3 regions of the Streptomyces sp. NPDC005408 genome follow, and region 3 is predicted to be linked to each of the others. Evidence: riboswitches for the same ligand, from Rfam matches in the RefSeq annotation. Region 3 holds a riboswitch; each other region holds the start of a gene.
The links. A riboswitch is a leader RNA that binds a small molecule or an ion and turns the genes downstream of it on or off. The one in region 3 is predicted to bind cyclic di-AMP.
Positions count from the first base shown of each region.

Region 1: linked by a shared signal. The riboswitch ahead of ABZS64_RS05925 (NlpC/P60 family protein) and the one ahead of ABZS64_RS18715 (M23 family metallopeptidase) in region 3 are both predicted to bind cyclic di-AMP.
Region 2: linked by a shared signal. The riboswitch ahead of ABZS64_RS38775 (LysM peptidoglycan-binding domain-containing M23 family metallopeptidase) and the one ahead of ABZS64_RS18715 (M23 family metallopeptidase) in region 3 are both predicted to bind cyclic di-AMP.

Region 1 is NZ_JBEXEX010000004.1:119,672-123,875, forward strand. Features, by position in the region: gene pcrA (DNA helicase PcrA) at 1-1,349, opposite strand, end outside; cyclic di-AMP (ydaO/yuaA leader) riboswitch at 1,612-1,775, shown strand; gene ABZS64_RS05925 (NlpC/P60 family protein) at 1,778-2,941, shown strand; gene ABZS64_RS05930 (hypothetical protein) at 3,034-3,387, opposite strand; gene ABZS64_RS05935 (NlpC/P60 family protein) at 3,732-4,204, shown strand, end outside.
Region 2 is NZ_JBEXEX010000109.1:2,671-6,874, forward strand. Features, by position in the region: gene ABZS64_RS38765 (alpha-galactosidase) at 1-611, shown strand, start outside; gene ABZS64_RS38770 (hypothetical protein) at 866-1,900, shown strand; cyclic di-AMP (ydaO/yuaA leader) riboswitch at 2,329-2,485, shown strand; gene ABZS64_RS38775 (LysM peptidoglycan-binding domain-containing M23 family metallopeptidase) at 2,490-3,419, shown strand; gene ABZS64_RS38780 (SGNH/GDSL hydrolase family protein) at 3,579-4,204, shown strand, end outside.
Region 3 is NZ_JBEXEX010000017.1:147,235-151,438, forward strand. Features, by position in the region: gene ABZS64_RS18705 (PP2C family protein-serine/threonine phosphatase) at 1-274, shown strand, start outside; gene ABZS64_RS18710 (DUF2332 domain-containing protein) at 259-1,233, opposite strand; cyclic di-AMP (ydaO/yuaA leader) riboswitch at 1,480-1,636, shown strand; gene ABZS64_RS18715 (M23 family metallopeptidase) at 1,648-2,694, shown strand; gene ABZS64_RS18720 (aldo/keto reductase) at 2,781-3,725, shown strand; gene ABZS64_RS18725 (PrsW family intramembrane metalloprotease) at 3,974-4,204, opposite strand, start outside.

The sequences.
Region 1 (4,204 bases), on a different contig from region 3:
TAGAAGCGCACTCCGCCGACGACCTTGTACGGCAGTCCGACGCGGATGAAGATCTCTTCGAAGACACGGGACTGGGCGTTCGTACGGTAGAAGATGGCGACGTCGCCCGCCTTCGCGTCGCCCGCGTCCGTCAGCCGGTCGATCTCGTCGGCGACGAACTGCGCCTCGTCGTGCTCGGTGTCGGCGACATAGCCGGTGATCTGCGCGCCCGCGCCCGCGTTGGTCCACAGGTTCTTGGGTCGGCGGCTTTCGTTCCGCTCGATGACCGCGTTGGCTGCGGAGAGGATCGTCTGCGTCGAGCGGTAGTTCTGCTCGAGCAGGATCGTCGTCGCGTCCGGGTAGTCCTCCTCGAACTGGAGGATGTTGCGGATGGTCGCGCCGCGGAAGGCGTAGATCGACTGGTCGGCGTCGCCGACGACGCAGAGCTCGGCCGGCGGCAGGTCCTCGTACCCCGTACCCACCAGCTCGCGTACGAGTGTGTACTGAGCGTGGTTGGTGTCCTGGTACTCGTCCACCAGGACGTGGCGGAAGCGGCGCTGGTAGTGCTCGGCGACGTCCGGGAACGCCTGGAGCAGATGCACCGTCGTCATGATGATGTCGTCGAAGTCCAGGGCATTGGCCTCGCGAAGCCTGGCCTGGTACATGCGGTACGCCTCGGCGAGCGTCTTCTCGAAGCCGTCGGCGGCCTGGTCGGCGAAGGTCTCCTCGTCGATCAGCTCGTTCTTCAGATTCGAGATCTTCGCGCTGAAGGACTTCGGCGGGAACTTCTTGGGGTCGAGATCGAGATCCCGGCAGACCAGCGCCATCAGCCGCTTCGAGTCCGCCGCGTCGTAGATCGAGAACGACGAGGTGAAGCCGAGCCTCTTGGACTCGCGGCGCAGGATGCGCACGCACGCGCTGTGGAAGGTGGACACCCACATGGCGTTGGCGCGCGGCCCGACGAGCTGCTCGACGCGCTCCTTCATCTCGCCGGCGGCCTTGTTGGTGAACGTGATCGCCAGTATCTGGCCGGGGTGGACGCTGCGGGACCCCAGCAGATGCGCGATCCGGTGCGTCAGCACCCGGGTCTTGCCGGACCCGGCCCCGGCGACGATGAGCAGCGGCGAGCCGGTGTGCACGACGGCCGCGCGCTGCTCATCGTTCAGCCCTTCCAGCAGGGCGGCGGGGTCCACGACCGTGCGCGGCGCGCCGTCGCGGTGGTACGGATCGCGGGCCGGAGGCACGTCGAACGCGCCCTGGAAGAGATCGTCCGGGATCTCCTCCTGGGCCGAGTCCTCGGGCGGTGGCGGAGGGTGCTCCGAGCTGGGCTGGAGGTCCGCCAGGAAGCTGTCGTCAAAGAGGCTGCTCATCGCTCTACGAGTCTAGGCCGCCGCACTGACAGCTTGCCGCCGCATTCGGCCACCACCCTCCGTAACCTGGCAGCACCTCCTGGCAACCCTGCGTGATCGGGCCATGTCGTCGGGTCATCATCCGGAACACACAGATCCGTCGATGAGTAAGGTCACGAAAATGTATCGGGCATTTCGAACATCAACCTTCACAGCAGCCACACGAGTTGGCTAGCGTGCTCGATCAGGCGGCCCGTACCCCCCTGGCGATCCACGCCACATCGGGCAGCTCGCGCCGAATTCGGGCTTTCCGCAAGGAAGTTCGGAACCGGGGACCCACTATGCACAACCGGGGTGAATCGGACCGTGCTCCATTCGGTCCGTAGGGCGATCTTCCGTTCCGCCCGAACCCGACAGCTAACCCGGTAGGCGGTCCACGGAAGAAGGAGATGCCGGCCTTGGCCTCGCATCGCAAAGAACGCAGCCGTACCGCGAAGACCTCGCCCGCCGTCGGGCTCACGACGGCGGCCATCGCCGGCGTCACCCTGCTGTCGACGCAGAGCGCCAACGCCGCGCCCACCGAACCGAAGCCCTCCATCGAAGAGGTGCAGAAGAAGGTCGACGACCTCTACCGGCAGGCCGGCACCGCGACCGAGAAGTACAACAAGGTCAAGGAGTCCACCGACGAGAAGCGTCGTGAGGTCGACGAGCTCCTCGACGACGCCGCCAAGCGCACGGAGAAGCTGAACGAGTCCCGCAGGGCGCTCGGCAACTACGCGGCCGCGCAGTACCGAACGGGCGCGGTCACCCCGACCGCCGCGCTGATCTTCGCGGACAGCCCCCAGGCGTACTTCGACCAGACGCAGCTGATGGACCGGATGACCGACCGTCAGCGCACCGTGATCGACGACTACGAGACCCAGCGGGCCGCGGCCGCCAAGCAGCGCGCGCAGGCGACGGAGAAGCTCGATTCGCTCACGCTCTCGCAGAAGGCCCTGCGCACCAGCAAGCAGGTGGTCCAGACGAAGCTCGCCGAGGCGCGCTCGCTGCTGTCGAAGCTGACCGCCGAGGAGAAGGCGCGGCTCGCCGCGATCGAGCGCCAGAAGCAGGAAGAGGCCCGCCGCAAGGCCGAGGCGAAGGCCAAGGCGGAGGCGGAGGCCCGCGCCAAGGCGGAGGCGGCGCGCCGGCAGCAGGAGGCCGACAAGGGCACGGGAACCGGAACCGGTACGGGCACCGGCACCGGCACGGCCGACGGCACCTACGCGGCCAAGGCCGACAAGGTCCTCGCCTTCGCCCGCGCCCAGACGGGCAAGCCGTACGTCTGGGGAGCGACCGGCCCGAGTTCGTACGACTGCTCGGGACTGACCCAGGCCGCCTGGAAGGCGGCCGGCGTGGACCTGCCGCGCACCACCTGGGACCAGGTGAAGGTGGGCACGCGGGTCGAGACCAAGGATCTGCTCCCGGGTGACCTGGTCTTCTTCTACGACGACATCAGCCACGTCGGCATCTACATCGGTGACGGCAAGATGATCCACGCGCCGAAGCCCGGTGCGAACGTCCGCGAGGAGTCGATCTACTACATGCCGATCTACGGCAGCGTGCGCCCCGCGTAACGCCGCCGACAGCCGAACGCCCGGGCCTCCGAAGCGCGCCCGGGCGTTCTCATGTCCGAGGCATCACGTCCACAGCGGACCCCCGGCAGAGACTACGTCCACAGCGTCGCGATGAAGATGTTCGCGACGGTCAGTCCGCCCACCGCCCCGAACAGCGCCTTCTCGGCCTTCTCCTCGTCACGCTTGACGTAGACCACCCCCAGGATCACCACCAGGATCGCCAGCTTGATGCTGATCTTCAGGTTGTTGACCGGCTGGTCGTCCGCCTGGTTCAGGCCCACCAGCACCACGCCCGTGATCAGCATGGTCAGCGCCCCGTGCAGCATCGCCGGGCTGAAGCGCGCCGCTCCCGCGCTCATCGCCTTCATCTGGGTCAGGAAGCCGCCGAGCAGCGACGCGATGCCGATGATGTGCAGGGCGACGAAGACATTGATGAGTACGTCCATGAGGCGGAGCCTAACCCTCCCCATACCACCGCCCTTTGGGCTGGTGTGCCTCATTCGCCGCATCGGTCACAGCGGTACCGCGGTTGGGCCGATGCCATCACGTCTGCTCTCAGAAACCGATCCCAACTGTCCACTTTTGGGCACTATCGGTCCTTACGCCTCTTTCCCGTGACCTCCAGGTTTACCGTCCTCCCTCAGGTGACCGACTCCCCACCGCCGCCGGGCTCCCGGGCGGCCGTCGGACACCACCGCCGAGAGATCCGGCGGCGGACCGCTCCCCCTGTGCGGACCGCCGTCGGACCGGCCTCGGACCGCAGGAAAGACGGAAGGACGTGGACGCCCTCGTGGCAGCGCACCGGAAACCGAAGCAGCATCCGCTCACCGGGCCCGCGGCGCGGACCGCCGCCACCATCGCGCTCGCAGGCGCCGCGACCGCCACCGCATTCGACGGCACCGGGCACGCCGAACCCGTCCTCACCCCCGCACAGATCAAGGCCAAGGTCGACAAGCTGTACGAGGAGGCCGAGGCCGCCACCGAGAAGTACAACGGCGCCAAGCAGCAGACCACGAGCGCCCGCAGGTCGCTGGACGAGCTGCGCGACGAGGCCGCCCGCAGGACCGAGCGGCTCAACACCTCGCGCAACGCACTCGGTTCGATCGCCACCGCCCAGTACCGCGCCGGCGGCATCGACCCGGGGCTGCAGCTCGCGCTGACCTCCGACCCTGACGAGTATCTGGAGCGGGCAGCGCTCGCCGAGCGGGTCGGCACCCGGCAGGCCGACGCCATCGCCGGGGTGCACCAGCAGCTGGTGGAGAT
Region 2 (4,204 bases), on a different contig from region 3:
TCGAGTCCTGCTCGGGCGGCGGCGGCCGGATCGACCTCGGCATACTGTCCCGTACCGACCAGGTGTGGACCTCCGACAACACCGACCCGCTGGACCGGCTCGCCATCCAGCAGGGTTTCACCCAGCTGCATCCCGCGCGGGTCATGGCGGCCTGGGTCACCGACAGCCCCAATGTCCAGCTCAACGGCCGTATCAGCACGCTCCGTTTCCGCTTCGTCAGCGCGATGGCCGGGGTGCTCGGGGTCGGCGGAGACCTCACCGAGTGGACCGACGAGGAGCTCGCCGAGGCGCGCCGCTGGGTGGAGCTGTACAAGAAGATCAGGCCGCTGGTGCAGCACGGCGAGCTGCACCGGCTGCGCGCGCCCGAAGGCGGGCTCAGCGCGGTGCAGTACGTACGCGGCGACGAGACCGTCGTCCTCGCCTGGCTGCAGGCGCAGCACTACGGCGAACAGCCGCCGCGGCTCAGGCTGCGCGGTATCGATCCGACGGCTGTCTACGAGTGCCTGGACACCGGTGCCGTGCACCGCGGTTCCGTACTGCTGCACCACGGGCTGCACACCGGGCTCAAGGGCGACATGGACGCCACGGTGATCCGGCTGCGGCGGCGCTGAGAGCCTGGCCGCCGGCCGGACCCGGCCATGAACGCTTCGCGCGCGTGGGGCGGCTGGGGCAGTGCGGCACACGGCAGGCGGGGTGCATGGCCCCGGCCCGCGCTGCCGCACCCCGGCCGCCAGCGGCGCGGCCCTTTTCGGATTTCTTTGTCAATAGCGGGAGTTGATCGAAGAACAGGCCCGATTATCGCGTATCCGTGGGCGGGAGCGCCGAGTAGCGTCGCAGCCCCTGCCACGGTTGGGAGGAACGGACGATGTCCGATCCCAGGCAGCATGAGAAATACGAGAGTTACGAAGGCGGCAGCGCCGAGGCCGAACGTCTGGTCTTCGAGGAACTGGCCCGGAAGATCCTGCGCGTCCAGGCGGAGAATCAGCGCAGTGGAAAACTGAATCGGCCCGTGCGCGCTTTCCACGCCAAGGCCCCGCTCGCCGTCGACAACGCGCGGCTGCGTTTTTATGGCGAGCTGCCCCGGGAGCTGAGGGAGGGGTACGCCCAGCCCGGCGCCGCCTACCGCGCAGTGGTGCGGATGTCCAACGCGTCCGGCATCCCGCAGGCTGACGCCGCACGGGATCTGCGCGGGATCGCCGTGCGGATCGTGGTCACGGAGGACGAGCGGCACGATCTGCTCATGCTCAACCTCCCCGCCTCGCACGCGGCGAACGCCCGGGAGTTCGTGGGCTTCGCCTCCGTGATGGCCGGCGCGGCCCATCCGCTTCGGTTCGCCTGGCGCCTCCTGGTGAAGCTGCCGCGCGAGGTCGGCTGGAGCACGGCCAACCGGATGCGGCGCACGCTGCGGGGGGCGGTGGGGCGCAGGGTGACCAGCCTGGCCACGGAACGGTACTGGGGGCAGGGGCCGGTGCTCTGGGGCGGCGCCGGGCCCGTGCAATACCAGCTGCGGCCGGGGCCGGGTGCAGCCGACCGCGGCAAGGTCCCGGCCGACCGGAAGAACCCGGAGTATCTGCACGCCGAGCTTGCCGGGCGGCTGCGCGACGGCGACATCGCCTTCGAGCTCTGCCTCCAGCGGTTCGTGGACGAGCGCTCCACACCGGTCGAGGACGCGTCCCACGCGTGGGACGAGGAGACGGCGCCCGCGGTGCCGGTCGCCGAACTGACCATCCCCGGCCAGGACATCGACTCCGAGCAGGCGAGGGGGACGGCCCGCCGGATCGAGCAGCTCGCCTTCACGCCCTGGCGGACCACCGATGCCTTCCGTCCGCTCGGCAGTCTCAACCGGTCGCGCGACGCCGCGTACGGGGAGAGCAGCTCCAGGCGGCTGGGGCAGGCGTAGCCGCGGCGGCGCGCATCGTCGGCGCGGCCGAGAAGGTCGGGACGATGCGGACGAAAAGGGACAACTAGGCCCCTCAATTCCTCGGTAATGACAGTTCTGGTAGGTAAGTGCGCCTGTTAGGGCGATAGTGATTGAATGATGCTTCTGTCCGAATTGGACGATTCGGCATATCGTGCCCCGTCTGCAATGGAGATGGGACACGACCCGTGAGCAGGATCATATTCGTGACGGTGTGTGGCGGTGTGGCGGATCCGAATTCCGTTGTCCGGCGGGGCTGGGAAGATCATTGATCCACGGAGCGTAACGGGAATTCTCCGGCGATATCACGCCAGCTCGTGATCCGTAATTGCGGTGGCTTGTTCCATTCGGCTCGGCTCGTTTACGTTCACGGCAATCCGGACGGACCGCCTAATCCTGCCGCCGCCCGGAATTCGAACCCACCCACGCGTGGCAGGAGCGGGGGACCCAGGTAAGTACGCCGATTCCGGACTTCCGGAACGGCTCGGGGTTAAGTCGCGCAACAGCGCGGCCGGGCATCTCCAGCCCGAACCCGACAGCTCACCTCGCCGGCGCCGGAGAGGAATGCGCCATGCCCGCAAAGGGTAAGCACCGTCGTCCCAAGACCAGCCCGATCACGCGCGGCTTTGTCGCCGCGGGCACGGGTGGCGCCGCCATCGCGATCCCGCTGATGGGCGCCACCGGGGCCCACGCCGCGGGCACGATCGCCCCGGCGACCTCGTCGCACACGGCAGCGACCGCGGCCGCCGCCCCGGCCGCGTACAAGGCCCCGCACAAGCCGGCCGCCGCCCCCACCACGTACTCCGTCGTCGCGGGCGACTATCTCTCCAAGATCGCCGACGAGCACGATGTCCGCGGCGGCTGGAAGAAGCTGTACGAGGACAACCGCGAGCAGGTCGGTGAGAACCCCTCGCTGATCCACCCGGGCCTCAAGCTCACCCTCGGCGCGAAGCCGAAGGCGAAGGCTCCCGAGAAGTCGCAGCACCGCGAGGAGAAGCGGGACCGGTCCTCCTCCAAGACCGCGTCCAAGGCCTCTTCCGACTCCGGCTCGGTGAAGAGCGCCCAGCAGGCGAGCGCCCCGCAGACCAGCGCCTCCGGCTTCACCACCCCGCTCGACAGCGCGACGGTCATCACCCCGTACCACCTCGCCGGTTCGATGTGGGCCAGCGGCTACCACACCGGTGTCGACTTCGCGGCGTCCTCCGGCACCACGGTCAAGGCCGTCGGCCCGGGCACCGTCGTCTCCGCCGGGTGGGGCGGCGCGTACGGCAACGAGGTCGTCATCCAGCACAGCGACGGCACCTACTCGCAGTACGCCCACCTCTCCTCCCTGGCCGTCTCCGCCGGCCAGAGCGTGAGCGGCGGCCAGCAGATCGGCCTCTCCGGCACCACCGGCAACTCCACGGGCCCGCACCTGCACTTCGAGATCCGCACCAGCCCGAGCTACGGCTCGGACATCGACCCGCTGGCGTACCTGCGCCAGCACGGCGTCACCATCTGACGCCTGTCCGACACCTCGTCCCCTCGTGCCGCAGCCCGCGGCGCGGGGGATTCGGCGTATTCCGCCTTGGACGAATCTTGACCGGTGGCAAAGATCACCCCTCGTCAACCCCTCCTTACGGTCGCGTAGGTCACATCCGTAAGGGGAGGATTAGCTCTCGTGGCAGACGATTCGAGAACAGAGAACAGCGGCAGATTCGGGTCGTACGCGGCGATCGGTGACAGTTTCACCGAAGGCGTCGGAGACCCCGGCCCGGACGGGATGTACGTCGGCTGGGCGGACCGGTTCGCGGTCCTGCTCGACGACCGGATGCCGGAGCACACCTTCAGGTACGCCAATCTCGCCGTGCGAGGGCGTCTCCTCGACCAGATCGTCGAGGAACAGGTGCCCAGGGCGAAGGAACTCGCCCCGGATCTGGTGACGTTCTGCGCGGGCGGCAATGACATCATCCGGCCGGGCACCGACCCGGACAACGTGGCCGAGCGTTTCGAGCGCGCGGTCGCCGACCTCACAGGCGTCGTCGGGAAGGTCATGGTGACGACCGGTTTCGACACCCGCGACGTGCCGGTGCTGCGCCATCTGCGCGGCAAGATCGCCACGTACACCGCGCATGTACGGGCCATCGCCGACCGCTACGACTGTCCCGTACTCGATCTGTGGTCGCTCAAGTCCGTCCAGGACAGGCGGGCCTGGGACGCCGACCGGCTCCATCTGTCGCCCGAGGGCCACACCCGGGTCGCGCTGCGCGCCGCCCAGGTCCTCGGCATCGAGGTGCCCGCCGACCC
Region 3 (4,204 bases):
GCCTCCTGGGGCCACACTGCTTCTCTACACGGACGGGCTGTCCGAGGCGCGCGATGCGAACGGCGTCTTCTACGACCCCGGCGAGCGGCTGGCCGGGCGGCTCTTTCCCGGGCCCGAGGAGCTGCTGGACGCGCTGGTCGCCGACGTACGACGGCATACGGGCGGCGGCGCCACGGACGACATGGCGCTGCTGGCGGTCAGCCGCCCCGCGGAGGGGCAGCCGAAGCGCCGCAGGACCGTTCCGGTGGTCAGGCGCGCTCAGCCCAGCCAGTGAAGGCCCTGGCCGTGCGGTGCCGTGAACGCGACGGCCCGCTCGTCAAGGGCGAGCGTGAGCAGGTGCTCGTCGGGCGGCCTCGGGGCATCGAGCCAGGGCAGCACCGTGTGGTGCTCGTTGGAGATCCAGTGGCCGGGCAGGCCGCGGACGATTCGTGCGAACTCCTCGCGCCGGGCGAGCGGGAGGTACGTGAGCACGGCGGTGTGCAGGACGACGAGCGTCGCGCCGTCTGGGGCTTCGGCGGCGAGCGGCGCGAGTTCCTCGACCAGATCGCCGCGGACGATCCGGGGGCGGGGAGCGTCCCGTACGGCTTCGATGGCGCCGAGCTGCTGTCGCGGCCGGTCGCCGCGGCCCGGCCAGATCAGGGACTGGAGCCAGCGGACGTCCTCGGGGTCGGTGATGTCGAGCGGGTTGAGGTCGATGCCCGCGCGCCAGGCGATCTCGGGCAGCCGGCCGGGCAGCGGCAGGTCCGGGGGCGCGGATCCGTACGTACGGCAGTCGAAGGTGACGACGGACTCGCCGAGCCGTGGGCCGTCGTCGTAGCGGTAGGCGTAGCGGTCGGGATGCAGACAGAGCCCAGCCGAGGTGCCGACCTCGATCAGGGCGAGAGGCTGGGGGAGCGCGGCCAGGAGCGGAAGCAGCGTCGCGCAGCGGGCGGGCTCGTTGGTCTGGGTGAAGCGCGCGAGCATCACATCGCGGACGGCGTCCCTGTGCGCGGGCAGCCAGTCGCGGAAGGCGGGCCATGTCTCGTACGGCCCGCCGAGGTGGCGTACCGCGGCGAGGAGCAGATTCGGCTGCTGCTTGTTGCCGGGCGGGAGTGAGGCGATGAGGGCGCAGATGTCCGGGTCTTCGGCGATTTCGGCGGTGAGCTTCTCATACACGGGAGACTGACCGTGTGCTTGCTCGGCGGAGAACTCGCGATAGCGGTCCGCCACGCTCTGGCTGATGTGTACGACCATGGGCCAGACGGTAGATGGGCACCCTATGTAATCGAGAGGCATCCCTCCGCATAACATCTGAGGCAACGTCAGGTGAGGGGTGTTGCCTGAGGGGCGGTCAAGTCGCCCGAGTCCGGGCGCTTGTGTCCGGGTACGTCTGTGTCAACGTCGTTAATGATCAGTCGGAACAGCTTGGAATCCGGCGCTGGTGTCTATTAACGTTCGATAACGCAGCGCGGTCGTCCCAGCCGTCGCAAGAGACGGCACCGTGCGCACGCGCCGAATCCCGCAAGGGAACCGGGGAACCACCAATTGGGGTGAATCGGGCACCTTTTGCCGTTCTTTTCCGCGGCGGAAGCGCTCGTAGGAGACCTTCCTGCTCCGAACCCGTCAGCTAACCCGGTAGGCGAGAAGGAAGGAAAGGAGTACGCCTCCGTGGCGTCCAATAAACCTGCCCCTGAAGCACCCTTCGAAACTGATTTCTTCGGCGTCGAAGTGAAGACAGAGCGGGCATGGGAGGAATGGAACCCCACCGAGGACTCCGTCCGTCCGGTGCGCGGCCGGCACCGTGTCATGAAGCAGCGCGGCGGACTCGCCCGCAGCTCCACGGTGCTCGGGGTCGGCGTGATCGCCGCGGTCGGCGCGGGCGGCATGGCCACCGCGCAAAGCAAGCCGCCGGTCTCCATATCCCTCCCCGACTCGATCGCGGACAACCTGCCCGACGCCAAGTCCCTGCCGGGCGTGGGCTCCCTCATCTCCGACGACTCCTCGGACGCGGACGCGGGCAACACCGCTCCGCTCACCTCGTCGACCCTCGCGGCGGACACCGGCTCCCGGCCCGAGGCGCAGGGCTCGGCCGGTGAGGCGCTGCGCGCCCGTATCCTCCAGCAGGCCGACCAGCAGCAGTCCGAGGCGGACGCCGAGGCGAAGGCAGCCGCGGAGAAGGTCGCCGCCGAGAAGGCCGCGGCGGAGGCGAAGACGCAGCAGACGGCGGCGGAGACCAAGGCCGAGGCGGCGAAGCTCGCTGCCGAGAAGGCCGCGGCGGCGAAGGCGGAGGCCGAGCGCCTCGCCAAGCTCGCCGCGAGTTACGCCCTGCCGACCTCCTCGTACACGATCACCTCGACCTTCGGCGAGGCCGGTTCGATGTGGTCCTCCGGCTACCACACCGGCCTGGACTTCGCGGCCCCGACGGGAACGCCCCTCAAGGCCATCCACAGCGGCACCGTCAAGTCGGCGGGCTGGTCCGGTTCTTACGGCTACCGCACGGTCATCGAACTCGATGACGGCACGGAGCTCTGGTACGCCCACCAGTCCTCGATCTCGGTCAGCGCCGGGCAGAAGGTGTCGACGGGCGAGACGATCGGCCGCGTCGGCGCGACGGGCAATGTGACGGGCCCGCATCTGCACCTCGAGGTCCACACGCCGGACGGAACCGGGATCGACCCGATGGCCTGGCTGCGGGGCAAGGGCCTGACGGTCTGAGGTCTGGCCCCTCTGACGCGTCTGACGCGGAAGCGTTACCGGTACGGCGCGGAATAGGCCGTACCGGTAAGCGTGTTGATCAACGCATGACTTCTCTCCGTACCCTCGGCTCGTCCGATCTCGCCGTCTTCCCGCTCGCCCTCGGCGGCAACGTCTTCGGCTGGACCGCCGACCAGGCGCAGTCCTTTGCCGTGCTCGACGCCTATGCCGCCGCCGGCGGGAACTTCGTCGACACCGCCGACAGCTACTCCGCCTGGGTTCCGGGCAACGAGGGCGGCGAGTCCGAGACGATCATCGGCAAGTGGATCGCCGCGCGCGGCAACCGTTCCGACGTCGTCGTGGCGACCAAGGTCGGCGCCCACCCCCAGTACAAGGGCCTCTCCGGTGCCACGGTCAAGGCTGCGGCCGAGGAGTCGCTGAAGCGGCTCGGTACCGACTACATCGACCTGTACTACACGCACTTCGACGACCCGGGCGTCCCCGTCGAAGAGATCATCACCGCCCTCGACCAGCTGGTGAAGGAGGGCAAGGTCCGCGCCATCGCCGCCTCCAACGTCACCGCCGAGCGGCTTCAGGCGTCCCTGGACTTCTCGGAGCGCGAGGGGCTTGCCCGCTATGTCGCACTCCAGCCGCACTACAACCTCGTGTCCCGCGACACCTACGAGGGCGATCTGCGGGACACCGCCGCTCGCGGCGGGCTCGCGGCCGTCCCCTACTTCGCGCTCGCGTCCGGCTTCCTCACCGGCAAGTACCGGCCCGGTGCCACGGTCGACAGCGCCCGGGCCCAGGGCGCGGGCAAGCACCTGGAGACGGAGCGGGGCGTGAAGGTCCTCGCAGCGCTCGACCAGGTGGCGGGGGCGCGCGGCGCCGAGATCGCGACCGTGGCTCTTGCCTGGCTGGCCGCGCAGCCGACCGTCGCGGCGCCCATCGCCTCGGCCCGTACGGTCGAGCAGCTGCCGGCACTGACGGCGGTCGCGGAGCTGGAGCTGACGGACGACGAGCTGGCCGTGCTGACGGCGGCGTCCGCGTAGGGGTCTAGGTCCTGTCCGGTCGATCAGGCCGGATCAGTGAGCGGCCCGCCGCGGAGCGGCTGATGTCACTGCGATGCGTGCGATCGCAAGGCGGAGGATGGGGGTCCCCCCGCCGAAGGCAGGGGGAGAGCCGACGCGGAGCGTCGGCGACTGACGACAACGCAGCGTGGGGGCACCTCCCGTGCCCGAAGGGCTACGGGGGAGTGCGTGCCAGGGCACGCGAGCCCGGCAAGATCCGAACAACAGCCCTAGGAGCGGTACGGGTTGTAGCCGCCGTAGTCGCGGTGGGGCGGCGGTGCCCATGCCTGGCCCGTAGCCCGCGCCGCATAGGTCAGCGCCGGACCCGCGACCTCCTTGCGCTGCCACAGGTGGTGCAGCAGCTCCTGCTCGCGCTCCATGAAGTCAGGGCCCGCCGCGCCGCGGTGGGCCCGGTGGCGCAGAAAGGCCAGGGACGTCGCGAACCGTTCGTACTCCGAGAC